One region of the Lactovum odontotermitis genome, then DNA from elsewhere that is predicted to be linked to it. Evidence: predicted binding sites of a transcription regulator. Region 1 holds the regulator's gene; each other region holds the start of a gene.
The links. Region 1 encodes Rex, which represses fermentation and respiration genes when NADH is low (regulators of the CRP and FNR family bind a similar motif). Its sites were predicted from a motif close to TTGTGAANTANTTCACAA; they were not measured.

Region 1 (3,263 bases):
AATCAAATGGTCATGCAGTATCAGTGACTTGACATTTAAGTTCATGATGATAAAATTATCAGCATGAATAAGAAAAAAGTTTGGAAAAGATTAAGAGTAATAATAGTTGCACTGATTGCCCTCATTTTGGCGGCAGATATTGGTGCGACTTTTTATTTCTTTCACGTCTCGCAAGCTCGCTACAATGGAAAAGTTACCGAGCTAAAAAAGACCAGCAAAAATTACAGTTTACTGGCCGAATTTGCCGCATATAAAAAGACGACAAAGAAAATCACAAATGACGGAATCAAGCTCGTCGCCTGGTATGTGCCTGCAGCCAGCAAAACGAATAAGACCGTGATAGTGGTTCACGGCTACCATTCAAGTAAAGAGGCGATGCGCCAATACGCCGTCCTCTATCACCAGCTCGGCTACAATGTGCTCATGCCCGACAACCGGGCGGCCGGCGAATCAGGCGGACAAATCATCAGTTACGGCTACCATGACAAGTTTGACATTATTGCCTGGGCAAACACACTCATCAAAGCCGATTCTAAAGCGGACCTGACGCTTTTCGGCGTCTCAATGGGCGCCGCCACAGTCATGATGGCCTCAGGCGAGCCGACATTGCCGGTCAATGTGCATCAAATCATCGAAGACTGCGGCTACACCAGCGTTTGGGACGAGACAGCCTATCAGGCGAAGCAAATGTACAATCTGCCCAAATTCCCGCTCATCTATGAAGTTTCAGCCATGTCAAAAATTCGCGACGGCTGGACATACGGCGAGGCCAGCTCAGTTAAAGCACTCGCGCAAAACTCCCGGCCGATGCTTTTCATTCACGGCAGCAAGGACACTTACGTGCCGACAAAGATGGTCTACCAGAACTACGCGGCCGACAAAGATAAAGAGAAGCAGCTGCTGATTGTAAAAGGTGCCGCACACGCCAAGTCTTTTGAGACTGAGCCAGAACTCTACCGGAAAACAGTTTCGGAATTTCTGGAAAAGTACGATAATTATTAACAAAAAAGCCCCAAGCAAAGGGCTTTTTAAATCGTTTAAAGCTGAGAAGAATGCTTCATAAAGAAGATAAGCGTCTGGAGCTCCTTTGTCAGGTCAATGGACTGGACGAAAACGTCATCAGGTACTTTGAGGAAAACCGGCGTAAAGTTGAGAATGCCGTGTATACCGGCATCCACCAGTTTATCTGCGACCTCTTGAGAATGCTCCGTATCAACAGATAAAATAGCTGTTTCAATTCCTGCATGTTCAATATTTTCCTTCAAGTCAGCAATATCGTAAATCGGAATGCCGGATTTAGATTCAGTTCCGACCAGCGGATTGCCGGGAACATCATAAGCTTGAACAATATGCAGCTTGTTGCGGCGCTGGAAAGGATAATTCAGCAGGGCACGCCCCAGATTACCTATGCCGACCAGTGCAATGTCTGTGGCCGTGTCATTGCCGAGAAGATTGGCGAAAAAATCTCGTAAAGCAAGACTATCATAGCCATAGCCGCGGCGTCCTAATTCGCCGAAAAGTGAGAAATCACGTCTTACAGTGGCGGAATCCACACCAATTTTTTCAGAAATCTGCCGTGAATTCGTGCGTGTAATTCCCTCGGCAACCAGACCTTTAAAAAGGCGATAATATTGCGGTAAACGCTTAATCGTAGCTTTCGGCAAATCTGCGTGATTTGCGTGTTTGTTGTCCATCTCAGTCTCTTCGGTCATTTTTGGCTCCAATCTAACCGCCATAATTATCTATGGAAGTGCTAACAATCTTTGTGACTATTTTAACTAATTTTTGTGAAATTGTCAACTGGAGATGAGAATGACAGTAAAACGTTCAACTTGCGCAAAATCTGATTTTGCGGTAAAATAAATCAACCGAAAGTCAAAGCTCGGGAAAAATCTTCTGAAATAGCGGATTTTTTCATGCAGTTTTGATTTTTTATTTTGGAGAGATACTAAAGAGAATGAATTTTTACGAAGAATTTGACGTTATCGTTGTCGGCGCCGGACACGCAGGCTGCGAAGCAGCACTGGCCGCAGCCCGGATGGGCTGCAAAACCCTGATGCTCACGATAAGTCTCAATATGGTGGCTTTCATGCCTTGCAATCCGTCCATTGGCGGAGCGGCTAAAGGTGTGGTTGTGCGCGAAATCGATGCGCTGGGCGGCGAGATGGGACGCAACATCGACAAGACTTACATTCAAATGAAAATGCTGAACACGGGTAAGGGACCTGCTGTCCGGGCTTTGCGCGCGCAGGCGGATAAGGACCTCTACAGCCAGACCATGAAACACACGCTCGAGCAGCAGGAGAATCTGCGTCTGCGCCAAGGCATGGTCAAGGAGCTCATCGTAGAAAACGGCGCTGTGACTGGTGTTCTGACAGACACGGGTCTCCAATATTCCGCGAAAACTGTTGTTTTGACTACCGGCACCTCACTGCGCGGCGAGATTATCATCGGTGATTTGAAATACAGTTCGGGTCCGAATAACACGATTGCCTCTGTTGAGCTGGCGGATAACCTGCGTGCACTTGGCTTTGAGATTGAGCGCTTTAAAACAGGGACTCCTCCGCGTGTGCTGGCCTCAACGATTGACTACGACAAAACCGAGATACAGCCAGGAGACGAGACACCGCACGCTTTCAGCTTCCTGACCAAAGACGAGGACTACCTGACAGACCAGATTCCATGCTGGCTGACCTATACCAATGCGAACAGTCATCAGATTATCCGGGACAATCTCAATCGGGCACCCTTATATAATGGCATGATTAGCTCAGTCGGCCCGCGTTATTGCCCGTCAATTGAGACAAAAATCGTGCGCTTTGCAGATAAAGAGCGCCATCAATTGTTTCTGGAGCCGGAAGGACGTCATACCGAGGAGGTCTACATACAAGGCCTCTCGACTAGCCTGCCCGAGGACGTGCAGTTTGACTTGCTGCATTCGATTGAGGGACTTGAGCGGGCAGAAATGATGCGGCCGGGCTATGCGATTGAGTATGACATGATTCTGCCCCATCAGCTGCGCCCGACGCTAGAAACTAAGCGGATTTCCGGGCTCTTCACTGCTGGACAGACAAACGGCACCTCAGGTTACGAAGAAGCTGCCGGGCAAGGCCTGTTGGCAGGCATCAATGCCGCGCTGAAAGTTCAGGGTAAGCCAGAACTGATTTTGCGGCGCTCAGAAGCCTACATCGGCGTCATGATTGACGACCTGGTGACAAAAGGCGTTGTAGAGCCCTATCGCCTACTGACCTCACGCGCCGAGT
Region 2 (3,263 bases), on a different contig from region 1:
CTGATGCGGATGATAGAATTTGATGATACGTTTACGAATGTCCATAAACTTCTGAGCAAATTCTTCAAAGAGGTACTTAAGTGCCTTGTCGTCGCTCAAATCAACTTCACCGCGTGAAGAATACTCATAAATCAGACGGCCGATTTTACCGGCATCAAGGGCTGAACCGCCGCCGACCATGATAACTGTATCAGGCTTGAACTCGCTCATCTGACGGGCAATTTCAATGGCCTGGCTAAGTGTTGGGTCAGGCTTAACACTTGAGTAAATGCTGAGCTGAATTGGTTTAGGACGCATTTGCAGCTGCTCCAGCACCTTGTCAACGAAGCCGAATTGAACCATGCCAGGGTCAGCGACCAGGAAGGCGCGGTGAACATGAGGAAGCTCCTGCAGATAGCTGATAGAGTTCTTCTCGTAGTAGATTTCTTTTGGTAAGCGAACCCATTGCGGGCGATTACGACGCTTAGCCACAGTTTTAATATTCAAAAGATCATATGTGCTCAAGTTATGCGAGAGCGAATTTTTCCCCCAAGATCCAGTTCCCAGCGTCAACGAAGGACGCAATGCATCAGAATAGAAGTCACCAACACCGCCGATAGCATCCGGCTGGTTGACCAGGATACGAGAAGCATTAACCGCTTCGCCGTAAACCTTAACAAACGGGTCATCCTGAGCACCAATCTGAATCGCGGCATTATGGCCGGCACCTTGGTAGTTCAAAAGGTCCAGAACTGTGTCAATCGCCTGGTTACGGTCTTCAGCGCGATAAACTGACAACAGCGGACTAAGTTTTTCAGAACTGAGCGGCTCGCCAATGTTTTTCTTCTCACATTCAAACAGCAGCACATCTTTGCCCTCGGGAACCTTAACACCCGCCTGCTCGGCAATCCAGCGGCCGGAACGGCCAGCCACAGGGCCTGTAACGCCATAGCCATCTTCACGTTTCACAAAGACGAAGTCTTCAATTTTCTTGTAGTCTTTCTTTGGTACCAGATAAGCGCCCTGTTCCTGGAGCTTCTTCATGAACTCGTCATAAACTTCAGTTGCAACAACAGCTGAATTTTCTGTTGCACAAATCATACCATTATCAAAGCGTTTTGACAGCAGAAGGTCTTCAGCCGCACGCTCAAGATTAGCTGTATGGTCAATATAAACCGCACCATTACCGGCACCAACACCAAGTGAAGGGTTACCTGAGCTAAGAGCTGCATTGACCATAGAAGGACCGCCTGTTGCGATAATCGCTGCAATCTTCGGATTTTTAATCAGCGCACTTGTATTATCAAGGCTCGGTGTCTCAATCCATTGAATAAAGTCCTTTGGCGCGCCCACTTCAACAGCCGCATCATAAACAATCTTCGCAGCCTGAGCAGAGCTCTTCTGTGCCTGAGGATGGAAAGCGAAAACAATGGCATTACGTGTCTTTGCAGCTAGAAGTGACTTGAAAATCGTAGTCGAAGTAGGGTTTGTCGTCGGCACGATACCTGCCAAAACACCCAGCGGGTCTGCAATCTCTACAGAGCCTTTAACAGCGTCTTCTCTGATAACACCAACCGTTTTATCATGTTTGATAGCATTATAAACTGATTCAGAGGCGAAACGATTTTTCGTATCCTTATCTTCTACGACACCGCGGCCCGTTTCGTCATGAGCTGCATGCGCCAACTCAAGTGAGTGCTCTGATGCGGCCAATGCCATAGCTGCAACGATTTTATCAACCTCTTCCTGAGTGTAAAACTTGAAGTCATTTACTGCGACGACTGCTTTGTCGACCAAACTGCTGGTATATTTCTCAGCTTTCTGTGTCCGCGCGGCCTTTTCTTCAGCGGTAAGTTCCTTCTTAACTGCTTTTGTTGCCATTTTGTTCCTCCTGAACATTTTTGGATTCAATTATTTTTTATCAAATTTCTGTCTAAGATTAGAAGATTGATATTTAATTCTTAATTGTGAATTTTCTCACAAGAACAGTATAACACTCTCTTGAAAATTTGTCAAGGATTGTGAATGTTTTTTCAAGGAATTTCACACTTTTTCAAAAAATCCTGCAAAGTCACTGAAAGCACGAGTGAAAACGTTTCATTCTATTTGTGAAATAGACAAAGCGATAATAAGTGTCCACAAAAAAAACAAAGCCCATTAACAACTGAACTTTGCTTCCAACCTAAAGAGAAACCATTTTTAGAATTTATTTCGTGAAGTCAATAACCATACGGCCTTCAATCTTTCCAGCCTTCATCTCGTCGATAATGTCATTCACTTCCTCAAGCTTGCGCGTTGCCACAATTGGTTTTACCAAGCCGCGACGTCCGAACTCAAACGCTTCCTCAAGGTCAAGACGAGTTCCGACAAGTGAGCCGGCAACTTCTACACCGTCAAAGACAGTCGTAGGAATTGACAATGACATGTCAGTATTAGGCAGCGCAACAGCCACCATCTTACCCATTGGACGCAGGCAGGCAACCGCCTGTTCAAAGGCAACACGAGCGACAGCCGTCACTATAGAAGCATTCGCCCCCAAACCGCCAGGTGTTGCAGCCTTAATTGCTTCAACAGGGTCAACCTCAGCCGAATTAACAACAACATCCGCACCGATTGTTTTGGCCAAATCCAGCTTCTCCTGATTAATATCAACCGCAATCACATAAGCATTAAAGACATTCTTGGCAAATTGAATGGCCAAGTTACCCAGCCCGCCAGTACCAAAAATAACAATAGGCTGACCTGGTTTGATGTTTGAAACTTTAATCGCTTTGTATGTGGTAACACCCGCACAAGTAAGAGACGAAGCCTGAATCGGGTCAAGTCCGTCCGGAACTTTAACAGCATAATCTGCGACTACAATGGCCTCTTCAGCCATACCGCCGTCCACACTGTAGCCAGCATTCTTTACTTCACGGCAGAATGTTTCATTGCCCGACACACAGTATTCACAGTGGCCGCAGCCTTCGAAGAACCATGCGACAGAAACGCGGTCGCCAACTTTAAGCGAAGTCACATCTTCACCGATTTCAGTGACGATACCAATTCCCTCGTGTCCAAGCACCGTGCCTGCCTTATTGCCGTAATCACCGGCCGCTACGTGCAGGTCTGTATGACAGACACCGCAATACTCCATTTTCAGCTTGGCCTCATTTGCCTTGATTGGGCGAAGTGTCTTCTCGACAACGTCTGCATAACCATCTGGGGTTTCACGTACAACTGCTGCTTTCATTTGAAAGCCTCCTTTTCTTAAGATAGTTAATTTTATCACGAATTTAACGATT
Region 3 (3,263 bases), on a different contig from region 1:
CAACGCGAAGAGCCAAACACAATTGACTCGCCAGCCGGCAGCCTATCAATGACTAGACCGAAAAAAGAGCCGAATATAGCGCCAATACAAAATACAATTATTATCGTCATACTATATTTATACGCAAAATTTTTCAAAATGTTACAGAAAATGTTATAAAAACTTGAAAAATTCTTGTAAAAACTGTAAAATAAAGTAGTGAAAACCCTTTACGATGTTCAAGAGTGGATGAAGAAGTTCGGTTACATCAATTTGATGCCTAATCGCCGCGATGCGATTTATTTTATGAAATTGGAGCTGAAAGAGCTTCATAAGCGCGGCATCATTGCAGAGCATGATCCTGACTATTTTAAAGCCAGTCTGATTTTAAGGCGAGAGTCAAAAAATGAAGAAAACAGGAATAAAATTGAAACTGACAATGAGCTTTAAAGTCACACAGCAGAGCATCATTTGTAAATAAGTAAAACCGAGCCCTCGGGCGAACGTTATTCCAAAACCGAGCCCTCGGGCGAATGTTATTTCAAAAGGAGAATAAAAAATGACAAAGAAAATCATCGGAATTGACCTCGGCGGCACATCCGTCAAATTCGGCATTCTGACAGAAGACGGCGAAGTCCAGGACAAATGGTCAATTGAGACCAGTATTTTGGACGAAGGCAGTCACATTGTCCCAGATATCATCGAGTCCATCAACCATCGGCTTAATCTTTACAAGCTGGATAAATCTGAATTTGCCGGTATCGGCATGGGTTCACCGGGTTCTGTTGACTTAGAAAAATGTACAGTAATCGGTGCTTATAACCTCAACTGGAAGACGCTTCAGGAGGTCGGAAAGCTCATCACTGCGGGGACTGGGCTGCCATTTGCCATTGACAATGATGCAAATGTTGCCGCACTTGGCGAACGTTGGCTGGGCGCAGGCGAAAATCAGCCGGATGTCGTTTTCATCACGCTGGGAACTGGCGTCGGCGGCGGCATCATTGCAAATGGTGAGATGATTCACGGCGTCGCTGGTGCCGGCGGTGAAATCGGCCATATTGTGGTTGTGCCTGAGAACGGCTTTGACTGCAAATGCGGCTCAAAAGGCTGTCTAGAAACAGTTGCTTCAGCGACAGGTGTCGTACGTGTGGCGCGCCAGATGGCTGAGGAATATGAGGGGGATTCAAATGTAAAGGCGCGAATCGACAATGGTGAGTCTGTCAGTTCTAAGGACATTTTCGATGCAGCAGAGGCAGGCGACAGTTTCGCGCTGCATGTTGTCGACAAGGTTTCGATGTATCTGGGACTTGCCTGCGGAAACCTCGGAAATACGCTGAACCCTGATTCTATTGTCATTGGCGGCGGTGTATCAGCAGCCGGCGAATTTTTGCGGAAACGCGTGGAAGACTACTTCATGAAATTCACTTTTCCGACTGTTCAGAAAACGACCAAGATTAAACTTGCAACCCTAGGCAATGACGCTGGAATCATTGGCGCAGCCAGCCTAGCCAAAAAATTTATTAAGGACTAATACCAAATGTACTGGATTATTAACGTATTATTAATACTTTTTCTAATTGTTGTTATACTTTATCCTAGATTTCGCCCGAGAATGGTGGCCAAAATTCTGGACAATAAGGAATTCAACCAGAAAATCTCGGAGAATGCTCAATTGATTGATGTGCGTGACTCTAAGGAATTTCGAGTGAAGCATATCATGGGGGCGCGTAATTTGCCCTACAGCCAGATAGAGCAGTCGCTGTCTGCTTTCAGCAAGGATAAGGATATTCTGCTCTACGAGAACGGACGTCCTCAGTATGCGACTCGTGTGGCCGGAAAGCTTAAGAAGGCCGGCTTCAAGAATGTTTTCATTCTGAGAAACGGATTGTCCAAATGGGGCGGTAAGGTTAAATCAAACTGAAACTTCATTGAAAATTTTCAGAAAAGAACTGTGAAATAATCACTGATTTTGAGATGCTTTCACTGAAAAGCTTGTGGTTGAGCCATTTCCGGCTGTTTTTTGCGAGTTATCAGGTGCTTGGCAAACAAAGTTTGGTTTTGTAAAATGTTTCGCAAAGTGTTATAATATCACTATCACAATTATTAAAAGGAGAACAAAATGCCTATCGTTTCAGCAGAAAAGTTCATACAAGCAGCCCGTGACGGCGGATATGCCGTTGGAGGATTCAACACAAACAACCTTGAGTGGACGCAGTCAATCCTGCGTGCCGCAGAAGCAAAGAAAACACCCGTTCTGATTCAGACTTCCATGGGTGCCGCTAAGTATATGGGAGGCTACAAGCTCTGTAAGGACTTGGTTACTGATCTCGTAGAGTCAATGGGCATCACTGTTCCTGTTGCGATTCACCTTGACCACGGCGACTACGAAGCAGCTTTGAAATGTATTGAAGTAGACTACAGCTCACTGATGTTTGACGGCTCACATTTGCCGATTGCCGAGAACTTGGAGAAGGCTGAAGAAATCATCAAGCTTGCGCATGCAAAAGGCATTTCCGTTGAGTGTGAAGTAGGTACAATCGGTGGTGAAGAAGACGGTATCGTCGGTGACGGCGAACTTGCACCCGTTGAAGACGCGGTTGCTATGGCTAAACTTGGTGTTGACTTCTTGGCAGCAGGTATCGGCAACATTCACGGCCCATACCCTGCAAACTGGAAAGGCCTGCACATTGACCACCTGACGAAGCTGAACGAGGCTTTGATTGCTGCAATGGGACACAAAGTTCCAATCGTTCTGCATGGCGGTTCAGGAATCCCTGATGACCAAATCCGTGCTGCAATTGCAAACGGTGTTGCTAAAGTTAACGTCAACACTGAGTGCCAGCTTGCTTTCTGCAAGGCTCAGCGCGAGTACGTTCATGAGTTTGATGCCAATGAAGAAGAATACATGAAAGAGAAACTCTTTGATCCGCGTAAATTCCTGAAAAAAGGTTTTGATGCAATCACTGAGTCAGTTGAAGAGCGTATTGATGTTTTCGGATCAGCAGGTAAAGCTTAATCAGCTGATAAAATATGATTAACCTAAAGGCTGTCGTCACTGACGGCCTTTTTTCATTTGCCTTTTATAAATAGGGTGACAAAGTGTTATAATGAAATCGAGAAATTAGAAACTAACTTTAAATTTACAAAAACTGGAAAGGAGTAGCGCAACAAGATGGATGAAGAAAAACAAAAGAAGCCGAAAGGAAAATATCCGCATTTGTCTTCAGGCATTTCCTTTGGACTCACGTTCGGAGTGGCTTTCGGCATTGTGTTTCACAATTTAT

Region 2: a site for Rex is predicted at 1,945-1,962, ahead of adhE (bifunctional acetaldehyde-CoA/alcohol dehydrogenase). Genes of this name have one in related genera too.
Region 3: a site for Rex is predicted at 2,038-2,055, ahead of ACYQ2E_RS09955 (class II fructose-bisphosphate aldolase). Genes of this name have one in related genera too.

The regions. Positions count from the first base shown of each region.
Region 1 covers NZ_BAAGGQ010000017.1:5,654-8,916, forward strand. Annotated here, with positions in the region: gene mnmA (tRNA 2-thiouridine(34) synthase MnmA) at 1-27, shown strand, start outside; gene ACYQ2E_RS09030 (alpha/beta hydrolase) at 64-1,002, shown strand; gene ACYQ2E_RS09035 (redox-sensing transcriptional repressor Rex) at 1,038-1,712, opposite strand; gene mnmG (tRNA uridine-5-carboxymethylaminomethyl(34) synthesis enzyme MnmG) at 1,958-3,263, shown strand, end outside.
Region 2 covers NZ_BAAGGQ010000012.1:31,512-34,774, reverse strand. Annotated here, with positions in the region: gene adhE (bifunctional acetaldehyde-CoA/alcohol dehydrogenase) at 1-1,860, opposite strand, end outside; gene adhP (alcohol dehydrogenase AdhP) at 2,186-3,211, opposite strand.
Region 3 covers NZ_BAAGGQ010000021.1:13,578-16,840, forward strand. Annotated here, with positions in the region: gene ACYQ2E_RS09935 (prepilin peptidase) at 1-110, opposite strand, end outside; gene ACYQ2E_RS09940 (YqgQ family protein) at 199-429, shown strand; gene ACYQ2E_RS09945 (ROK family glucokinase) at 539-1,510, shown strand; gene ACYQ2E_RS09950 (rhodanese-like domain-containing protein) at 1,592-1,900, shown strand; gene ACYQ2E_RS09955 (class II fructose-bisphosphate aldolase) at 2,099-2,995, shown strand; gene ACYQ2E_RS09960 (glycine zipper family protein) at 3,152-3,263, shown strand, end outside.